Regions from separate parts of the Microbacterium thalassium genome, predicted to be linked through region 1. Evidence: predicted binding sites of a transcription regulator. Region 1 holds the regulator's gene; each other region holds the start of a gene.

What was found. The regulator LexA, encoded in region 1, represses DNA repair genes until DNA is damaged. The targets are predictions, from matches to a motif close to TCGAACANNTGTTCGA.
Region 2: the regulator LexA is predicted to act here: its motif matches at 1,437-1,452, upstream of HD594_RS17675 (DUF222 domain-containing protein).
Region 3: the regulator LexA is predicted to act here: its motif matches at 1,567-1,582, upstream of HD594_RS15115 (HNH endonuclease signature motif containing protein).

The regions. Positions count from the first base shown of each region.
Region 1 is NZ_JACHML010000001.1:2,017,523-2,020,794, forward strand. Features, by position in the region: gene HD594_RS09225 (S9 family peptidase) at 1-207, opposite strand, end outside; gene HD594_RS09230 (hypothetical protein) at 284-1,669, opposite strand; gene lexA (transcriptional repressor LexA) at 1,756-2,451, opposite strand; gene HD594_RS09240 (LysM peptidoglycan-binding domain-containing protein) at 2,711-3,109, shown strand; gene HD594_RS09245 (histidinol-phosphate transaminase) at 3,167-3,272, shown strand, end outside.
Region 2 is NZ_JACHML010000001.1:1,479,803-1,483,074, forward strand. Features, by position in the region: gene HD594_RS17675 (DUF222 domain-containing protein) at 1-1,414, opposite strand, end outside; gene HD594_RS06840 (helix-turn-helix domain-containing protein) at 1,846-2,283, shown strand; gene HD594_RS06845 (hypothetical protein) at 2,377-3,272, opposite strand, start outside.
Region 3 is NZ_JACHML010000001.1:3,242,428-3,245,699, reverse strand. Features, by position in the region: gene HD594_RS15130 (FMN-dependent NADH-azoreductase) at 1-140, opposite strand, end outside; gene HD594_RS15125 (uracil-DNA glycosylase) at 283-1,041, opposite strand; gene HD594_RS15120 (DUF503 domain-containing protein) at 1,157-1,453, opposite strand; gene HD594_RS15115 (HNH endonuclease signature motif containing protein) at 1,594-2,919, shown strand; gene HD594_RS15110 (SDR family oxidoreductase) at 3,196-3,272, opposite strand, start outside.

The DNA of each region.
Region 1 (3,272 bases):
GTTCCAGGGAGCGGGGAGGACGTCCTCGATGCCGCCGGATGCGGTCAGGCGGCGCACCGCCGTCCGCCCGCCCTCGTCGGGGACGGTCTCGCCCCACCACACCTCGTCACCGACGAAGCGCGCTCCCTCGACACGGCCCGACGCGACGGCGACGTCGGCGGCGGAGAGAGGGGACGGCCAGGATCCGAACGGCAGCACCTGCGACATGCCTCCACGCTACGCCTCGCACGGTGCTCGACGTGTCGCGCGGCATCGGCCTGGTGCCGGCCGAGCGCGTGGCGGCCTATGGTGCGTCGACGGTCGCCGGCTCCTCCTCAGCGGGGGTCGGTGTCTCGGCGGCCTCGATCCCGTCGTCGGGATGCTTCTGCAGCAGGACGGCGGCGAGCCACACGACCAGCGCCAGGATGACGGTCAGGACGATGTCGCCGATCGACAGCGGACGAAGGGCGAACAGCAGCACGATCGCGAGGACGAGGATCACGACCCGCACGAGTACGCGCTGCGTGTAGAGCCAGTCGCCGAAGGAACCGGTGTTCATGCCGCGGGTGCGCAGCGACCGGCGCGCGCTGGTCGTGAGCGAGTCGGAGAATCCCCGAGCGCGCCGGGCGGATGCCGATCGCCCACCCAGCCACGCGGCGACGATGATGACGATGCCGAGGAACGTGAAGACCACGGCCGTGTCGCGCATGGCCCCGACGACCGTGTAGTAGATGGCGTCGAGCGTCCGCGTGGGGACGCCGAGCGCGGGTGCATTGAGCCCGAGGACGGCGCCGGCGGCGGTGAGGGCGATCGCCAGCGTCGCCGCGCCGATGGTGAGCGCGATCCCGACGCCGAGCGTCGCGGTCGCCCGCCGGCGCGCGACGAGGATGCCGACCGCGATGAGGCCGAGCGCGATGAACGGCAGCCACCACCCGACGGTGTCGGCGATGCTGTACACGGCGCCGACCAGCAGGAGCGCGTCGGACTGCACGATGACGATGGTCGTGTCGATCGTCGGGATCATGCTCGCGATCCCGATCCCCTGATCCACCAGCCGCGTCTTGAGCTCGTCGATGATCGGCCCCAGCTGGATGCCGAGGGTTCCGGTGTCGTCGATGGTCACGGCGCCGGTGTCGTCTGCCGTCGCGGTGGCGACGAGCGCGCGGTGGCTCGCGACCAGAGCAGTCCGCCAGACCGTGGGGAAGACCTCGGATTCGACGATCCGGGTGACCCCGGCGTCGATGAGACTCTCCACCCCTGCGGCGGCCGGTGCGCGCAGCAGCCCCAGCGCCGTGATGGCGGCAGGAGGCAGATCGAGGCTCTGGAGGCCGTCGAACAGGTCGTCCGTGACGCCCTCGATGTCGAGCGAGTCGTTGATGGCGGTCGTGGCCTGGTCGATCACGAGCGCCTGCACATCCGGATCGTCGGCCAGCGGAGCGAACGTCGCGACGAACGCGTCCTCGCTGACCAGCTGCGCTCGCGCCCACGTGCCCACGATCGAGACCGGGACGAGGATCCCCACCAGGACGATGCACACCGCCGAGATGAGGGCGCGCCACCAGCCGCTGCGCCGTGGCGCCTGTTCGGCCGCAGCGTGCTCGGGCGGTGGCGGGGTGGTCTCGCGGAGTCGGGCGTTCTCTTCGCGCAGCGCCTGCAGTTCGGCGCGCAGCTCATCGACCTCGGACGCCATCGGTCTCCCCTTCCGATCGTTGACGTCAGACTAGCGGCGGGGCGGTGCGGCGCGCGGGCCCAACGTCCCGATTGTCCGAGCGGCCGTCAGACCGCGCGCAGCAGCGCCACGACCTTCCCGAGCACGACGGCCTCGTCGCCGAGGATGGGCTCGAACGCGGAATTGCGCGGCAGCAGCCACGTGTGACCGTCGCGCTGGCGGAAGGTCTTGACCGTGGCCTCGCCGTCGAGCATCGCGGCGACGATGTCGCCGTTCTCGGCCGTCGGCTGCGATCGCACGACGACCCAGTCCCCGTCGCAGATCGCGGCGTCGATCATGGACTCGCCCGAGACCTTGAGCATGAACAGCTCGCCCTTGCCCACGAGCTGGCGGGGGAGCGGGAAGATCTCCTCGACCTGCTGGTCCGCCGTGATGGGGACGCCCGCGGCGATGCGGCCGACCAGCGGCACGAGGGCGGCATCGCCGAGCGCGGGGGCGGTGTCGGCGGGGTTCTCGGCTGCGGCCCCCGGCAGGTCGATCAGGACCTCCATCGCGCGCGTCTTGCCGGGGTCGCGGCGCAGGTAGCCGCTCAGCTCGAGCTGGTTCAGCTGGTGCGTGACGCTCGAGAGCGACTTGAGTCCGACCGCGTCGCCGATCTCGCGCATGCTCGGCGGGTAGCCGTGCCGGGAGATCGAGCGCTGGATGACCTCGAGGATCGCCAGCTGCTTGTCGCTCAGGCTCTTGCGGCGCCGCGTCTGCGGCTTGTCTGCCGGCGCCTTCTCGCGTCCGCTCGCCTCGCTCATGTCGGCTCCTGTCTCGCTCCGTCTTCGGCAGCGGTCTTCGAATGTCGGAGGCCCGTGGTGGGCTGTCGCTATCGAAACCGTATCCGGTTCCTCGGGCATCCGCCCGGAGTGCGGCCCGCGTGTCGCTTCGAGAGAACGGAACGGGATCGACCGCTTGACACCCATGAACATCGAAGATAACTTCGGAAGAGAGGTTCGCATCCGCCGTTCCCGGCCGATCGGCGGATGCGAACTCTTCCCCACCTGCACAGGAGGAGAAATGACCGCGATCAGCTTCCCCACTCCCGTCGCACGTCGTCGCGCCCGGTTCGCGCCGCAGTTCGCGGAGTCGCCGCGCACCCGTCTGCGACTGACGCCGCGCGGCCGTCGTGTGCTGGCGGCCATCGCGGCGCTTCCGGCCGCCGTCGCGCTCTCGATCGCCGTGATCGGCGGCGGCGCGGCGCTCGCGAGTCGCGATGACGGCGCCGTCGCGGGAACCTTCGAGACGGTCACCGTCGATCCGGGCGAGTCCCTGTGGTCGATCGCGCAAGAGGTCGCGCCGATGGCCGACCCGCGCGACGTCGTCGATGCGATCTCGCGCCTCAACGCGCTCGACGGCGGCGTGCTGCGCGCGGGTCAGACGCTGGCGATCCCGCTGGAGTACTCGGCGGATCAGTGAGCGCGACGCATCGTCACCTGACGGTCCGTGCGCATCGCGCGGTCGTACGATGACGGGATGACCGTTCGACTCGACGATCTGCCCCTCCGCGACGATCTTCGCGGCCGCAAGCCCTACGGAGCGCCGCAGGCGCCGCTGCCGGTCGCGCTCAACGTCAACGAGA
Region 2 (3,272 bases), 540 kb from region 1:
GTCGTCGCTCCCGTCCCCAGTCGACGATCTCGCTGTCGGCGCCCAGGACGCAGGGGATCACCGCTCCGCCGGCGGCCATGCGACGCGCCGTCTGCGCCGAGACCGGGGTCGAGAGGCCGTCGACCGTCGCGAAACCTTCGTCGGACTGCAGGTCGGCGAGCGTCATCCGCACGATGACCGTGGCGCCCTGAAGCGGGAGGTCCGTCTCGCCGCACCCCATCGTGTGCTCGATGAGGTGGATCAGCGCGTCGGCCTGCATCTGCGGGATGCTCGGGCGCGGGAGGGCGTCGCCACTCGTGGCGTTGCCGCTCGCCGCGCCCGCGGTGTCGTCGCCGCTCGTGGCGTTGCCGCTCGCCGCGCCCGCGGTGTCGTCGCCGCTCGTGCCGTCGCCGCTCGCCGCGCCCGCGGTGCCGTCGCCGGTCGCCTCGCCCGCGGTGCCGTCGCCTTTGGAGTTCTTCCCCAGGTCTCCAGCGGAGCCCGCCGGGGCGCCCGCCGCGCCCGCCGGGGCGCCCGCCGCGCTCGCCGGGGCGCCCGCCGCGCCCGCCGGGGCGCCCGCCGCGCTCGCCGGGGCGCCCGCCGCGCTCGCCGGGGCGCCCGCCGCGCCCGCCGGGGCGCCCGCCGCGCTCGCCGGGGCGCCCGCCGCGCCCGCCGCATCCCCGCCGCGGCCCCGGCCCGCTCGCTCGCGCTGCATCCGCAGTCGCGATGTCACGATCGCCTCGATCGCGGTCTTGAAGACGGCGCCGTGCTCGGGGTCGAGGATGGCCGAGATGTGCAACATGCCGTCCTTGCCCTCGCGGATATGGAGGGCGCGCTGCGAGCGCAGCTCGCTCTCACGCTGGGCGACCCCGACCGGATCGAGCCATGCTTCGGCGCGCGCGAGCACGCGGGTCAGATCGTTGAGCGACAGCATCCGCGCCTTCTCGACGAGCTCGGACTCGGCTCGGCGCAGCGCGTCGGGATCGGCGGCCAGCGCGACCTTGGTGAGGAGGCGCACGATCGCGCCCGCAGCGGCGACTCCGATGCGTCCCGCGGCGAGGGCCTCGGCGACGACCGGGAAGCGTGCCGGCCTGGTCTCACCGTCGAAGCCGGAGCGCGGCGCGGTCGCCTCGCCCACCTCGAGCAGGCGGGCGGCCTCGCCGGTCGACACTCCGGTGGTCGTCGCGATGAACGTGACGGGGGAGCGGAAGCCGCGCTTCTTCGCGAGCCCCTCGGGCCCGAGGTCGGGGCGCGACTTGCGCGCGACCTCGTGCGCGACGCGCGTCTTGGCCGCGTCGACGTGCCGCTGGACGAGAGCCAACTGCGTCGTCACCAGCGCGAGATCGTCACCGGAGAGCTCCGCGACATCGACGTCGTCGGCCCACAGACGGCGCACGACGTCGAGCGCCTCGCCGAGGGGGACCAACGGGTTCGTCATGCCCGCTACGCTACGCGGGGGTTCGGACATTTGTTCGATGGTCAATGTCGATGTGCAGAACCCCCAGAGTGCCAAGCCTGGGGAGGAGCGGATGCCGCCGCACACCGCACGAGCGAAGACCCGGGGAGGGGCCGCCGAGCCCCTCCCCGTCGGCATCCGTCGCTGCGCATCCCCCGATCCGCTGCGATGTCCGCCCCCGTGCCGCGGCGCGATCCCCCGATCGGCGCGCGGCGCAATGATCATTCAAGCGCGCCCGTCCGGCACCGGCATGCATCGAGTCCGCATTTCGGACACTTCCGGAAGAACCGGACACCTTCTGCTGAGCCGCTGATCCCGTGCTTATATGAGAGAGGCGGGTGGGACCGCCACCACAGCAGAACATCTGGGGAACGCGAATGACAGCAGCGCCGCCGCCGGGCGACGAGAGGACCATGACGGATGCAGGAGCAGACACGAAGGAGCGCTTCGCCGCCGACCTGCGCAAGCTGAGACTCGACGGGGGCAACCCCACGCTCAAGCGCCTGCAGGACGAGACGGGCATCTCGCGGTCGGTGCTCTCGGAGGCCTTCGCCGGACGCTCCCTGCCGACCGCCCGCACGGTCGACGGCGTGGTGCGGGTGTGCGACGGTGACACGGCGTCCTGGCTCGACCGTCGCGACGTTCTCGCCGGCCTCGCCGTCCCGCCGCCGGTGCCCGCTGCGGTCGCGCCCGCGCCGACGACGGATGCTGAGACCGCCGCATCCGCACCGGCAGCGCCCGCTGTCACCGGCATCCGCCAGCGCACGGCGATTCTGATCGCGGCGATCGCGTTTCTGCTCGGCGTGGCTAGCGGTGCACTGGCGACTGCGGCGACGGCGCAGTTCTCCTAGACCCATCTCGGCCGCCCAGCAGATGGCCGACGAGAGCCACGACCGGGTCGCGCCTGTGGCCCGCGACGCTTGCCGCGTCACGCGGCTGATCACCTACCCCCGCGGCAGCTGCTCCCACGCGTTGCCCGCGGCGTTGAGCCGGTGGCCGTTGACGATGTCGCCCGGCAGGTAGTGGGTGACGCGCTCCCATTGACCGGATGCGGTGAACCGCCACCCGTTCTGGATCCAGCCCACCGGTGGCGGGGGCCCCTGCGACGGCGCCTGCGGAACGTCCCTCGCGGGTCGCACGATGGGCTGGGCCGTGGGCTGGTGGGGCTGCGCAGGCTGCACCGGCGGCAGACGAACCGCCGCAGGCTGCGCCGACGCCCCCTGTGGCGCACCAGCGGCAGGACCGGCCCCACCGGCACCGCCGGCACCGCCGGCACCCCCCGCGACCCCCGCGACCCCCGCGACCCCCGCCGCCCCCGCCGCCGCCCCGGCGACCACCGGCCCCGCCGCACCGCGCGTGGCGGCGGTGTCCGCCGACGGCAGCCGCATCACCCCCGCGAGCTCGTAGTCGACCTTCTTCTCGGCGACCTGCACGCCCTCGCACTTCAGGGTCGCCGTGATCGTCCCGCGGCCGGTGCGCACGGCGACGATCTCGCCGCCCTTGACGACGACGAGGCCGCCTTCGACCTTGGTCTCGAGTTTCACTTCGAACGGGATGCTGGTGATCTTGCGCTCGTCGACGATGACGTCGACCGACGGCTCGTACGTCGACTCGAGCTTGTGGTCGGCGAGGGTCACGACCTCTTCGGCCTTGGGGTCGTTCTCGGTCTTGGAGATGGCGGCGGCGATCTTCTGGTTCTTGGTGAGCGCCGAGCCGATGACGCCGCCGAGGTCGGCGCCCAGCACGTCGCCGACGACGTGGCCGATGCGGGCGCCGAGGATGTCGAGCCCGATGGCGGTCAGGCGCGCGATCGCGTCGGCGACGCCGCCCTTCTTCGCGG
Region 3 (3,272 bases), 1.2 Mb from region 1:
GTCTCGACCTCGAGATCGGGGACCCGTTCGGCGAGGCCGTCGATGACGGCGCTCGAGACCTTGAGGGTGTTCGATCCCTCGAGCCGGGGGCTGGCGCAGATGTGGAGCAGTTTCATGGTGGTGCCTCTCGTGGTGCTCATGCTTCTTCGGGGGAGTTGCATCCAACCGGGAAACGAGCACCACAAGTTGGACTGGGTACATCAATGACCTGCTGTGGTCATGAAACCGCGCTGTGCCGCGTCAGGGCAACAGATCCGGACCTGTTCGGACGGTGGGCGGGGTTCAGCTCGCCTTGAGCAGCACGTCCCACCACGTCGGATTCACGTCGATGCGGTCGCCCGAGAAGTCCGTGTACCAGACGGCGACGCGCTGCCCGTCGGCGTCGGCGTCGATCCGCAGGTCGTCCGGGCCCTGCTGGGCGCGCCAGTCGGAGCGCGCGCGGGCGAGTGCGCGCACGAGCTGCTCGCGGCGGCCGGGGGCGCCGAGTGCGAGCGGGGACGGATGCCACGTCTCGATCGTGCGGATGCCGCGGCCCATGCCGACGCGGGCGTGCTCGCGCCACGCCCGCTGGGCCGCACGCCCCAGCGTGACGACGGTGTGGAGGTCGGGCAGCAGCTTCACGAGCGCGCGGAGCGACTCGGCGCCGTCGTCGAGGTCCTCCGCCGTGGGCTTGCGGCATCCGGGATCGAGGTGCCACGGAACCGCGTTCCAGCAGAGCGTCCCGTCGACGAGGTGGGCCTCGGTGCGCGCACGCCACAGGTTCTCCGCGACGACGTCGTCGTTGTCGGCCGAGACGAATCCGGAGTCGCGGCGTGCTCGCGCGGCATCCGTCGTCGTCCCCGGGCTCTCGAGCAGCACGAGCACGCGCGCCCGCGTGCCGGCATCGGTCGGGTCGAACTGCGGAACCGTCGTGCTGCGCTCGGCGGCGAGGTCGGCGCGGAACCTCACCAAGGGGGACAGGTGCCTGGACTGATCGACCGCCGCGCGCCGTTGCTCGAGGGTCTCGGGGTCGCTGAGGGATCTCGGGTGCTCCGTCAACATGCGCCTGAAGCTATAGCGCAGGTCGGCGCGGGCCGTGCGCGCCGCGCGGGGACCGGACGCTCTCGGACTCGTTCGGGGCGGGGGGTGGCGTGTCGGCCGGCTCAGTCGTCGCTGGTCAGTCGTCGCTGGAGTGGAGCGCTCGCCGCGCCGACAGCAGAGTGACCTCGGGGTGCTCGTCGGCCAGCATCCGCTCGGCGCGGTCGAGGACGTCGCGCACGTGAGCGGCATCCGATCCCACCACCGACAGGCCCACCTGCGCGCGCCGGTGCAGGTCGTGGGAGCCGACCTCGGCGGCGGCCGCCTCGGTGCGACGGCTCAGGTCGGCGATGAGCGGGCGCAGGATGCTGCGCTTCTCCTTCAGCGAGTGCACGTCGCCGAGCAGCACGTCGAACTCGATCCAGCCGATCCACATCGGTGCGAGTCTGGCACGGGGAGGCGGCGTGCGCAGCCGATGCCGCGAGCGAGGGTGCGGGCTGGGGTCGCGGCGAGCGCGTCCACGCCCGTGCTCCTGCTCCCGGCCCGATGTCGGAGGTATGTTCTCATCTCGCAGGTATGGACGAGGCGCAGGAGTTCGACGGGGCCGGCGGTTCCGACCCGTGGTGGGAGCCCGAGGATGCCTACGACGACGACCTGCCCGACTACGACGCTCCGATTCCCGACGACCTCGACAAGGTGATCGAAACCAACAACCTCGAGTCGGTGTTCATCGCCGAGCGGTACCAGCGCATCAACGCGCTGCGGATCGGCGCTCTCGCCGACGGTCACCGCTATGGCGGAGCGATCGCCGAGGTCGTGGAGCGGTCGGTGCGCCTCGAGCTCGCGGCCGCGCTGCGGCTGAGCGAGAGCCGGGTGCAGGCCATGATGGAGATGGCCGAGGCCCTGGTGCACCGGTACCCGGCCGTCCTCGAAGCGCTCGGCGACGCCCGCATCACCGAATCGCACGCCGAGGCGTTCGTGTCGATGATGGATCCGCTCGAGGACGACGTGCGCGAGCGGATCGTCGATCGCGCGCTCGACCTGGTGCAGTCGTCGACGGTCACCGCGTTCCGCCGGGCGCTGCGCAGGCTGATCGAGACCGAGCGCGACCAGACGCTCGCGGAGCGCCACGAACAGGCGGTCGAAGCGCGGCGCGTCGTGGTCGAGAACGTCGGCGACGGCATGGCGTGGCTGCATGCCTACGTGCCGGCGGTCGAAGCGCGCGCGATCCACGGCCGGATCACGTCCATGGCCAAGGCGATCCGCAAGGATCCCGACGAGACGCGGTCGCTCGATCAGGTTCGCGCCGACATCCTCGGCGACCTGCTCGTCGACGGTGACACGAGCCACCTTCCGGCGACCGCGCGCGGCATCCGCGCGACCGTCTTCGTCACGGTGCCCGCGCTGTCGCTGCTCGAGGACGAGCACCCGGCCGGCGCCGACGGCGCGGTCGTCGAGGGCGTCGGCCCGATCCCACATGCGAGGGCACGCGAGTTGTGCGGCGGATCGAAGGACTGGGTCCGGGTGCTCACACACCCCGAGACCGGCATGGTCCTGTCGGTGGGACGCGACAGGTACGAACCGCCCAAGATGCTCCGAGACCTGGTCGCGTGGCGAGCGGATCGGTGCATGGGGCCCGGATGCGGCATGCCCGCGTCGCGGTGCGAAGTCGATCACACGCTCGCGTGGGTCGACGGCGGCGAGACGTCGCTGGCGAATCTCGCACCTCTCTGCAAGGGGCACCACACGATCAAGCACCACGGTGGGTGGCGAATACGACAAGTCGCCGCGAGTGGGGGCGCCATCGAATGGACGTCCCCGTCCGGAAGGCAGTACGTCGTCCAGCCCGAGCGGCGAGTGCCGGTGTTCAGACCAGCGGATGCGAGCGACGCTCCGTTCTGAGGCGTGGCCCAGAGCCGTTCTGGGGCGTGGCCCAGAGCCGAACGCGGTCTGATTCGACTGACCACCCGCTGATTCGACTGGACCACCCGCTGATTCGACCGGACCACCCGCTGATTCGACGGACCGCCCGCGACCGGATCGGCCGGGCGGGCGCGCTGGATGTCAGTCGTTCGTCTCGCGGCGCGCCTCGGTGATGTGCGATGCGGAGGAGGGGTGCTCGCGGGCGAGCGACGACGCTCACCCGACCCGTGGCGGCCGGGTGAGCGTCGTCGGGGCTCAGTCGCTGACGCGCGCGGCCTCGACGTCCGCGCTCAGGCCCTCGGCGAGGGGCGTGGTGGGGCGCCCGATGAGTG